DNA from 2 places in the Dictyobacter sp. Z7_2 genome. Region 1 is predicted to be linked to the other one. Evidence: riboswitches for the same ligand, from Rfam matches in the RefSeq annotation. Region 1 holds a riboswitch; the other holds the start of a gene.

What was found. Region 1 has a riboswitch for cobalamin ahead of AC27N8_RS05080 (precorrin-8X methylmutase). Riboswitches for the same ligand answer to the same signal wherever they lie in the genome.
Region 2: another riboswitch for cobalamin. It lies ahead of AC27N8_RS33245 (ribonucleoside-diphosphate reductase subunit alpha); the one in region 1 lies ahead of AC27N8_RS05080 (precorrin-8X methylmutase).

Annotation. Positions count from the first base shown of each region.
Region 1 covers NZ_BAAJPE010000001.1:1,321,296-1,326,959, forward strand. Annotated here, with positions in the region: gene cobI (precorrin-2 C(20)-methyltransferase) at 1-765, opposite strand, end outside; gene cobM (precorrin-4 C(11)-methyltransferase) at 1-11, opposite strand, end outside; gene cbiT (precorrin-6Y C5,15-methyltransferase (decarboxylating) subunit CbiT) at 762-1,403, opposite strand; gene AC27N8_RS05075 (cobalt-precorrin-5B (C(1))-methyltransferase) at 1,400-2,542, opposite strand; gene AC27N8_RS05080 (precorrin-8X methylmutase) at 2,570-3,229, opposite strand; cobalamin riboswitch at 3,414-3,617, opposite strand; gene AC27N8_RS05085 (hypothetical protein) at 4,943-5,656, shown strand.
Region 2 covers NZ_BAAJPE010000002.1:4,745,993-4,751,656, reverse strand. Annotated here, with positions in the region: gene AC27N8_RS33255 (cytochrome P450) at 1-1,410, shown strand, start outside; gene AC27N8_RS33250 (aldo/keto reductase) at 1,839-2,699, shown strand; cobalamin riboswitch at 2,827-2,965, shown strand; gene AC27N8_RS33245 (ribonucleoside-diphosphate reductase subunit alpha) at 3,126-5,615, shown strand.

The DNA of each region.
Region 1 (5,664 bases):
ATAAATGGCATGCGTCTTCCTCACAATCAACAGCGAGAAGTAGTCCAGGGTCTGACCACGTAGGCGCTGAATGTCAAAAATAACCTCTTCCTGATCTGTACTACAGCGACGCACAAAGACCGCGTGCTGCACTAACTCCAGCTCTTCCAGCAGATCAAGCAGAGGATCAAAAACTTTGTTTATCTTGAGCAGTACGACAGTGTCAAAGAGTTGAAAAATACTGCGCAAAGGATTCTCTACAGCGAAGCTGCTCTGCTCCAATACGTGAAAGGCGGGCAGGACCGCCAGACGCTCATCCCAGGCCGCCAGAGGTAGTCGCGCCGAGGCGGCAGCCGCAGTGATCGATGTGATGCCCGGTATCACTTCAATCGGGATCTCCTGCTCACTTTGCCTGATAGCTTCAAGTACGTAGCCAAAGGTGCTGTAGAGCAATGGATCACCCTCGGTGACAAAGGCCACATCGCGACCGGCCTGCAAATAGCCGAGTAAGGTTGTAACCGCTGCGTTACGCGCTGGCACTGCCTGCTCCCAGACGTTTTGCATCGGAAATTTTACCGAGATAATCTCCTGCCGGTCAGGATCTATACAGGCATCAATGATCGTCCCTGCATAGCTACGACGTCCTATACTGGCAGGCAGGCAGATAACCTGAGCTTGCTTCAAGATACGCTCCGCTCGCAGCGTCAACAGATCAGGGGCACCTGGACCAACACCGATCCCGTACAACGTTCCATGACGCTGCTGCGGCACTGCATCTGACATCATAACGATGCCTCTTCTCCCGATATCAAAGGTCGTCGAGCCATGATCACAAAGACAGGATTGAGTGCGGCAAAACGCGTCAGGTCCAGCAATTCTTTGGAGCGGGCAATGCTCACCAGCGTGCAAGCAGTGATCCATTGTGCTTGCTGCAAAATACGCATGGCTTCGGTCAGATGCTCCAGGCTGGCCAGATTGATCACGATACGTCCATCTGGTCGTAAGCGCGTCATGGTGTGATGCAGGATCTGAACCAGCTCGCCTCCACTGCCTCCAATGAAGACCGCATCAGGATCAGGCAGCAGCGACAAAGCATCGGGAGCACGCTGTGCCACGATCGTGACGTTGTATGCTGCGAAGCGCTGGCAGTTCTGCTCAAGCGCCTGAAGAGACCGACTATCATCCTCGATAGCAAAGACCTGACCCTCGCGGGCGAGACGAGCCGCTTCAATCGCTACCGATCCCGTGCCGCTACCAACGTCCCAGAGCACGCTGTCATAATGCAGCCCGAGTTGGGAGAGCGAGATGGCTCTCACCTCGCTTTTCGTGATCACCTGACGCCCTTCACGACAAGGAACAAACTCCTCATCGGGTATACCCAGAACCAGACCGGCTGGCTCAGACGATGCATGTAGTTCCTTCAATTGATATCTCTTTCACCCGCATAACCGAGAAAACTGCCATCAAAATCGCACATCAGGACATCCACCTCGGCTTTATGCTGGATATATGCTGCTGACACCTGACGCGCACGCTCGCAGATGGTGGGAAAGACACTCAGCAGGTGATGTTCCATCATCAGCTCCTGAAAATGACGGGCCGTATTGGCGTGCAGGACCTGATCAACAACGGTGGCGTCTCCTCCACAGGACTGCGCGACGGCGGCCAGGCTACGCAGATTGACTTCGGCTCCGGCGACGTGCGTTTGCATGCGTCCATCGCCGATCTTCGAAAGCTTGCCGATCATGCCCACCAGCGTAATCTCCTCCACACCTTTGCTCACGCAATCCTTCAAGCCGTGTCCCGTAAACTCGCCCATCTGGATGTACGCCTCTTCGGCCAGGCTGATATAGCGACGCGCAAACTTCTCGCTCCGACTCCCGGTCGTGAGCACGATATGCCGGGCATGTCCGCAAGCTACAGCGACGTCGACCGCCTTACTGATACTGGCCTTATAAGCGGCCGTCGAGTACGGTTTGACGATCCCGGTTGTCCCCAGAATAGAAATCCCGCCAATCACACCCAGACGCGCATTCAGCGTCTTACGAGAACGCTCCAGTCCATCAGGGACCGCGATAAGGATGTGTACTCCTCGTGTCTCGCCGTGCTCACTGAGAAGCTCACGAGCCACGCCTTCGATCATCAAGCGTGGGACGGCATTGATCGCGGCCGTCCCCACGTCCAGACCTAAGCCGGGCTTTGTAACACGTCCAACGCCCACTCCGCCATCGATCTCAATCCCCGGCCGCTCGCTCCAGCGGACGGTCGCACAGATCTGCGCTCCATGCGTCACATCGGGATCATCGCCAGCATCTTTGATCACGCTGGCCGAGCTGCTGCCATCAGCGTGATATTCCTGATGATGCACCTCAAAGGTCGCCTGCTCCCCAATCGGCAAAGAGATCGTCACATGCTCAGGTCTCGGCTCGCCAAGCAGGCATAAGAGAGCGATGCGGGTAGCCGCAGTCGCACAGCTCCCGGTCGTATATCCAGTGCGCATACCGCGCTTACGCCCACGTAGCGCCATCATGCTCTGGCCTGATGCATCTGGTTCTCTGCTCATGACGATACCTCTATCCACGTGAAATCATCAATCGCCGACCGAGACGTGAGCCTCTGCCTGCTTCCTGACAAGTGCCAGTAAGGCGTTGATGGTGGCCGCCGCCGCCGGACTGCCTCCGCGTGTCCCGTCGATCGTGATCGCTGGATACGATCGTTGCCAGAGCGCTTCTTTTGCTTCTCTGGTCGCAATAAATCCCACGGGCATGCCAATAATCAAAGCAGGAGGTTCACAACGACCCTCGTCCAGCGCGTCGAGCAGGGCCAGCAGGGCAGTCGGAGCGTTGCCAATCACGATGATGTTCCCGCCCAGAAGCGGTAGCGCCGCCAGCACAGCCGCCGCCGAGCGCGTCATCTGCTGTGTCGCTGCCTGCTTGTCCAGTCCTGGCTGATCGAGCAGGCTCTCGATAGCACATTGATGGAAGTGCACCAGCGCTTTGTTGATGCCTGCCGCAACCATCGAGACATCGGTAAAAATTCTGGCATGAGCGGCGATAGCAGCCATCCCTTGAGCAATCGCATCCGTTTTGAAAAGCACGTGCTCGGATAGCTGCACATCGCCGGTCGCATGAACGATGCGCGTGACGATTGCTCGTTCGGCAGGAGACCAGCTATCTTTGGGAAGCAGAGCATCGACGGTAGCAAAGCTACGCCGATAAATCTCGTCGGGCAGCAGAGCATATTGTTGCATCAGGCTCATTGCGCCGAGCTTTCTGTCGTCAATAGATGTGAGAACATTGGATGCATACAAAACCATTTCTAGCTGGTGCTATGGTCTTGTCGAGTTAAAGGGGCAGAAACCGAAGACAGATTGTCGCAATAGGGTAAAGTGCACATGCATATTTTCGGCGCTTGTTCCTCTGACGCGAAGGACCATAAGCAATATCGACCAGGCAGGTCTCCTGACTTCCAGCGACAAAGATTGTTTTCTCTGGCCTTCCCATCCCTGACAGACAGTGGCATGCGATTAATGCAATGAGAAACAATAACACTGGTTACAGTAGCGCGACTGCGTTGGATTTTCACCAACTTCCCTATTCTGCTCTTCGATAAGAGCCACCTGGCAATCATATGATCTATAAGATCATTTCCTCAGTCAAGTATAACCAGCAGGTTTTTTTTTGTCAACTCAAGAAAAGTAGTAAATATTGACTAGTCAGAAACTAAATTCTTGTGTTTATGGATAAGCTCTTATATAGTCATGAAAAATAAAGATCAAGCAATCAGCATAGTCTGATCTCCATCCTGATAGATGTGAGGGATAAAAGCGGATAGACAAGATTTCGCAGCATTGCTATAAAATAGATCAGATCTGTTTATGACAAGTAACTAGCAGAATACCACGACAGACAACTAAAGAAAGCATAGAGATACAATGGACAGAAGACTTCCTATTCCTCCCGTCGACAAAGGCAAAGGCCGCGCTGACCCAAATAATGGAAACTCAACAGATATAACAGCAAGAGAATCTTCTCGTGAACGTCCTCAACGTTACATGTATGATGCGTTGCAAGAAAGACTCGATCAGTTGGAGATGTCACAAAGAACAACTGCCTCTAGAGAAGATGCTACGGCGTTGCCATCTGCCAATCACACAACAGAGCAATCCCAAACATTCCCCAATGCTGCAACACACGTGGAGCATACAGCACCCCATGTCCCAACACAAATTACTTCAAGCGAAACCACACGACCTTCACGGCGTCTCCCGGATCTACCTAGAACACATTCGCAAAACACTGATACCTCTGTTCACCCACAACGTGCAAACACCACTGAGACACATTCTCACCGCCTCCCAATTCCAGCTATCGATAACCCCTATTCTCCTTCTCCCCCTCTGATCGATTCCTTACCCAGACGAGCCAACACGACACCAAATCCAGAAATACCCAGGGATCTCACCGACCTCTCTGCTTCCACGCAACCTGTTCCACGTACAAACGCCGATGGGCGACAACCATTGCGTCGTCTTCCAAGACCACCAATAGTGGACGGGAAGGCAAGTCTTTCCCCACCCGAATCACGTATTCCCCACACAACAGAGCCATCTCAAATACTCCCACCAGAACTTCCGGTTCACCCAGTGGTCTCTCCACACAAAAACAGAGAGCAGACACGCCGTCTCCCGCTCCCACCAGAACAAGGAAGCCCACCACGGGGTGAGACTGAACGGGCTTCACTGAGTAAATTCTTAGACCAACTCTCCTCAAACACTATTCCTGATCAGATCATCAAGCGGGGAGATCAGGCTCGGCAGCATCGACGTGGCGGAATCGCACCGTTAAAGGTATCTGGAGATAGTACAACAGCAGGAGCAAGATTATCTCATTCCGAACGATTAGAAAGACGCAACACCTTAGCAGAACGACTTAATCTTTCGAAAGAGGAAGTCAACGCTCAAATGCGGGCCTTTGACTCTTATCAAAGAAGTAGACAATCTGGCACAACAGAGGAACTCACACAATTAGCAAAGCAGTTAGGCCTTTCGGACGAGGAGGTTGCGGCTCAACGACAAGCCTTTGGAGCTCTTACCGAAACGAGAAATGATGCGAGAAGATTTACAATCCCAGAGGATTTTAAAGAACATACCGCACAAGAACAAAGTGCGTTTGTTCTTGACGCTAAAAGAAAAAATGATGATATAGTAGCTGGCGCACAACGACAAATAAATGTCCAGATAGAGAAATATATCCCACTCAACACACTTGTTTCCGAAAGTAGAGCCACCAAAGCAAATCGCAGAGTAGATGAAGTGGTCCAAAGAAATGGAAATGAGATAAATGAGGCGACAACACAAGCAGCCCATAGAATAATAACTTCTGAATTTTTTGCGGAAGATAGCGTGCATAACGATAATAATCCTAATGCTTCAAGTCGTCGAAACCATCTAGAGATACTAAGTGGAGCAGAGGAGAGAGCAAGAACTGTGATAGGAAATAGCGACAGAATAGATGACTGGATAGCCGGAGTAAATTTGTCTTCAACACAAAATGAACTACGACACTTACAAACCGCTCACAACGATGCTCATACAGAACTAGTAAAGAGGCAAGCAAGGGCAAATAGCACAATAGATGCCGCAGCGGGTATCAATGAACCACCCAGTTATTCTTAACTGGAATT
Region 2 (5,664 bases), on a different contig from region 1:
TTTATGAAAGATAGTGATCACTTCTTACAGAAGGGATTTGATGAGCTTGGCTCCATCTATAGTTTCAAATTAGTCAATCAACCAGTTGCCGTCCTGATTGGTCCAGAATATCAAGAGTTCTTCTTCAAAGAGACAGACAAGAAACTCAGCATGCATAAGACATATGAATTCTTGAAGGCGGCCTTAGGGGAAGTAGGCTTTACCGGACCACCAGAAGTCTATTTCAAGCAGCGTCCCATCTTGCTCAAGCCATTTAAAAGTGAAAAAATGATCAAATATCTGGAGATCATGCAATTAGAGGTGCAACAATGGCTTGATACTCTGCCAGCAAGTGGCGAGATGGAATTGCGTGCGGAGATAACACAGGTCGTCCAGAACGTGGCGGCCCATGCGTTAATGGGCAAAGACTTCCGTGATTACGTCGGCCCTGAGTTTTGGAGACTCTACCTTATCCTGGGAAAATCTATCGACGCAGCCCTCCCCCCTAATCTGCCGCTACCCAAGTTTATTCGTCGCGACCGCGCCAAAAAGAAGCTGCGCGAGATGATCTGGCCTCTTATCGCCGCCCGGCGTGCCAATCCTGATCAGTACGACGATTTCTTGCTGGACTTTGCGACGGCGCAATATAAAGATGGGAGTCCTCTGGAAGATGAGGCAATTTTGTCTCTGATCATGGGGCTGATGTTCGCTGGACACGAAACGACAGCCGGTCAGGCCACCTGGACCATTATCAAGCTCCTCCAGACGCCCGAGTATTTCAATCTGGTCCAACAGGAGCTCGCCGATCAGCTCGCCCAGGATCAACCAATGAATGCAAAAACGCTCAGCGCACTCAAGCACATCTTCTGGGCAGTCCAGGAAACCACACGCATGTATCCATCGGCCAACATGCTCATGCGTAGAGCAGAGGAAGAGGTGGAAATTGGAGAGTATCGCATTCCGAAAGATTGGAATCTGATCGTTTCGGCAAAAGTGGCTCAGAGACTCCCGGAGATCTTCTCCGAGCCCGACACCTATGATCCTCTGCGCTTCGCTCCCGGAAGAGAAGAGGATCACAAGCATCGTTTCTCGATCATCGGCTTCGGCGGCGCAACGCATAAGTGTGCCGGCATGAACTTTGCCAACAATGAGATGATGATGATTACCGCTCTGCTTCTGCAACAATTCGATCTGACGTTGATCACCAAAGATCCACAGGTTGATAGCACGATGGGCGCAAATCGACCGACAAAAACGTTCGTCCGTTATACGCGCAAAACCACAAACAGCGAACAGTCAACCAGTCATTCTACCGAGACCGGAACGTGCCCATATCACGCAGGCCATCCAATGCCTTCAACCAGCGCGGACGCATGCCCGGTGGTGACCGCAGAAACAGATCAGGCAGGAAATACCGGTAAAGCAGTTTAACGTTCATTTCTTTATCGCTCTGATCCACCGACAAATGACCATTTATTGTGAGGATAGGTATGTATAAAATTATACTCTTATGGGTACGTACCTATCTCACAATAAATGTCATATCTGATTACTGCAATTCAGCTTCTCAGAGGACCTTCTCAAGCAAATCTTTGTCAGCTGGCGTTCTCGCTGCTGGTCATCTCGTCAATCCATTGCTCAGTCCTTTCCTGCCATTCTCATCTCCCTGGAAAGATTTGCAGAATCCTCCAACCATTCGCGACAATCATTCTATCACCCAGGGCTTTGGCACATCTATACTATCCTCAGACAGGACTCTTACCGCTTTATCTTTGTAGAGAAACCAGACTTCTCTTCAAGCGCAGAGCCGGTAGCAAACCTGCATGATACACAGTCAATGAGCGAAAGGAGAAGGATACATGTCAGGTATTCCATCAATTAGTCTCAATAACGGGGTTACAATGCCCCTCCTGGGGTTTGGCGTCTTCCAGATGCACGACGCAGAGGAATGCGAACGCAGCGTGTACGATGCTATTCGCGCCGGCTACCGCCTGATTGATACGGCAGCATCCTATGGGAATGAAGAGGCCGTTGGCAAAGCTATCAAGCGAAGCGGTGTGCCAAGGGAAGAACTATTCATCACTACCAAGCTTTGGATTCAGGATGCCGGGGACGAACGCACCGGGCCAGCGTTTGAACGATCATTACAGCGCTTGCAACTGGAGTATCTGGATCTCTACCTGATTCACCAGCCCTTTGGGGATGTGTATGGCGCATGGCGTACAATGGAAAAATTGTACCAGCAAGGTCAGATACGCGCCATCGGAGTCAGTAATTTCCCCCCTGACCGGGTCATGGATCTGATGGTCCATCATCAGATCGTTCCTGCCGTTAATCAAGTGGAAACCCATCCGTTCCATCAACAACTCGAGACGCAGCAATTCTTGCAGGACAACCAGATTCAGATCGAATCCTGGGGACCATTTGCGGAAGGCAGAAACCACATTTTTGAGAATGAGGTGCTGCGTTCTATCGCAAGCACGCACCAGAAAACCGTGGGGCAAGTCATTCTGCGCTGGTTGACCCAGAGAGGAGTCGTGGCGATTCCCAAATCCGTCCGTAAGGAACGGATCGTGGAAAACTTCAACATCTTCGATTTTGATCTCAGCCCGGATGATATGACGGCGATCAGGACACTGGACACCAAAACGAGCAGTTTTTTTGACCACCGTGATCCTAACATCGTGAAGACGCTTAGCCAGACACCACGTACGACCTGAGAAAATGCGGGAAGTCCACAAAAGGGAAATACCTCGGCGACAAACCTATACACCAGACAGCTTGACGGCAAACACAACATATGGTAGAGTAGCGTCAGTAACTACTATATGTTGTGTCCTTTACAATAAAAAAGAGAAACTCATAGGGTCACGTGATCGTAACGTGACGTCCATATTGGGGAAAGTCCGGTGAGAGTCCGGCGCTGTCGCGCAACGGTAAGGCAAGATTGTCAAGCCCGAATGCCCACCTATGAGCTTATGGATACCTCCCTTCGCGTGCAAAGGGGATGAACCGCGTGAGTGTGCTGTGCTCTGGAGCGTTTATGCTCGGTCAGCCAGAACATATCTCATCAGCTTGTGATTCCAGCCTGTTCCTGTGAAGGGAGACAGGCTTTTTTGTTTTTATTTTTTGATGAGGTATATGCTATGTCCTTTTCAACCCGTCAGGCGGAAACGTCAACCGTGACTGTGGCCCAGGATGCACCTGGAGATCAGAGCTTCGATTGGCAGGCGGTTCTTATCGATATCTGTCAGGATAGCGTTCATCCAATAGATCATCCACGCCTGCTGGCCGCGGTGCAGTCCAATATGTATGCAAGCCTCTCGGTTTCGGAGTGCTGGCAGACGATGACGATGGCCGCTCGCGCATTAATTGAAGTTGATCCAGGCTACTCCTATGCAGCCGCCAGAATACTCCTGCTCTCTCTCTATCAGGAAGCGCAGGGGAATGCTCAGCAGCCACAGATCCAACTGGCTGATGCCTCCAGCATCTACACAGACTATTTCGCGCTCTATGTACGCCGTGGCATCGAGGCGGGACAACTAGATCCACGTTTCTTTGAATTTGATCTCGCCCGACTGGCACAGGCCATCCATCCAGAGCGCGACCTGCTCTTCAACTATCCAGGGCTGCAAACGCTCTACGATCGTTATCTGCTGCAACACGAGTCGCAGCGCTTCGAGCTCCCCCAGTTACTCTGGATGCGCATTGCGATGGGGCTTTCTCTGCAAGAGGCCCATAAAGAGGAGCGCGTGATCGAGTTCTATGAGGTTATCTCGCAGCTCAATTTCACGCCTGCGACGCCCACACTCTTCAACGCCGGCACCAACCATCCACAGCTCTCATCGTGTTATCTGACGACCGTCTCCGACGATCTCGGACACATCTTCAAATGCGTCCAGGACAACGCACTGCTCTCCAAATGGGCCGGCGGCCTGGGCAATGATTGGACACGCGTACGGGCACTGGGATCACATATCAAAGGCACCAACGGCAGCAGCCAGGGGATCATTCCCTTCCTCAAGGTCGTCAACGACACAGCGGTGGCCGTGAACCAGGGAGGCAAGCGCAAAGGAGCCGTCTGCGCCTACGTGGAGAACTGGCATCTGGACATCGAGGATTTCCTGGATCTACGTCGTAACACAGGCGACGAGCGCCGGCGTACGCACGATATGCATACCGCCTGCTGGATCTCCGACGAGTTTATGCGCCGTGTCCAGGCGGGAGAGCTATGGACGCTCTTCAGTCCCGACGAGGTCGAGGATCTGCACGATCTCTATGGACAAGCATTCGCTCGGCGTTATCGCGAGTATGAGCAGCTGGCCGATGAGGGCAAGCTCAAGCAATTCAGACGGCTCCCCGCGCTGGATCTCTGGCGCAAGATGCTGACACGCCTCTTTGAAACAGGACATCCATGGATCACCTGGAAAGATCCCTCCAACGTCCGCTCGTCGCAGGATCACGCCGGAGTTATCCATAGCAGCAACCTGTGCACCGAGATCCTGCTGAACACCTCGGCCGACGAGACTGCGGTCTGCAATCTCGGCTCCATCAATCTGGCCGCGCACCTCGCCAACGGACAGCTCGATCATGAGAAGCTCCAGAAGACCATCAAGACCGCCATCCGCATGCTCGACAACGTCATCGACCTGAACTATTATCCGACCAGAGAAGCGCAGCAGGCCAACCTGCGTCATCGACCGATCGGCCTCGGCTTGATGGGCTTCCAGGACGCTCTCTTTCAGTTGGGCTTGGATTATGCCAGTCAGCAAGCCGTCGAGTTCGCCGATCAGAGCATGGAAGCCATCTCCTACTACGCCATTCGCGCCTCGGCGGATCTGGCCGAGCAGCGTGGTAGCTATGACAGCTATCAGGGCTCCAAGTGGCAGCGCGGCATCCTGCCGATCGACAGCATCGAGCTCCTTGAAGCCGAGCGCGGCGTGCCCGTCGAGATGGATCGCTCAATGACATTTGACTGGCAACCTGTCCGTGACGCCATCAAGCGCCATGGCATGCGCAACAGCAACGTGATGGCCATCGCACCCACCGCCACCATCTCGACCATCGCAGGAGTCAGCCAATCGATCGAGCCCGAATACAAAAACCTCTATGCCAAAAGCAACCTCTCAGGAGAATTCACCACCATCAACACCTGCCTCGTCAACGACCTCAAGGCCGCCGGCCTCTGGAGCGCCGAACTCCTCGACGCGCTCAAGTACTACGACGGCTCGCTTCAGCCGCTCCCCATGGTCCCCGAAGAGCTCAAAAAGCGCTACCGAACCGCCTTCGAGATCGAACCCACCTGGCTGATCGAATGCGCCAGCCGCCGTCAGAAATGGATCGACATGGGACAGTCACTCAACCTGTATCTCGTTGCGCCAAGCGGCAAAGCGCTCAACGACATCTACCAGCTCGCCTGGAAGAAAGGACTCAAGACAACCTATTATCTGCGCACACTCGCAGCCACCCAGCTCGAAAAATCGACCGTCGACATCAACCGCTGGGGCATCCAACCACGCTGGATGAAGCATAGCAGCGCCTCCAGCAACATCCAGATCACCCGAGAGGCCACGCCCATCGTTGAAGAAGCTCCTCTCGTCTGCTCCATGGATGAAGACTGCGAAGCCTGCCAGTAGCATTGAAGACGTACATCCCAATGGGGTGAGAGGCTCACCGACGTAGCGG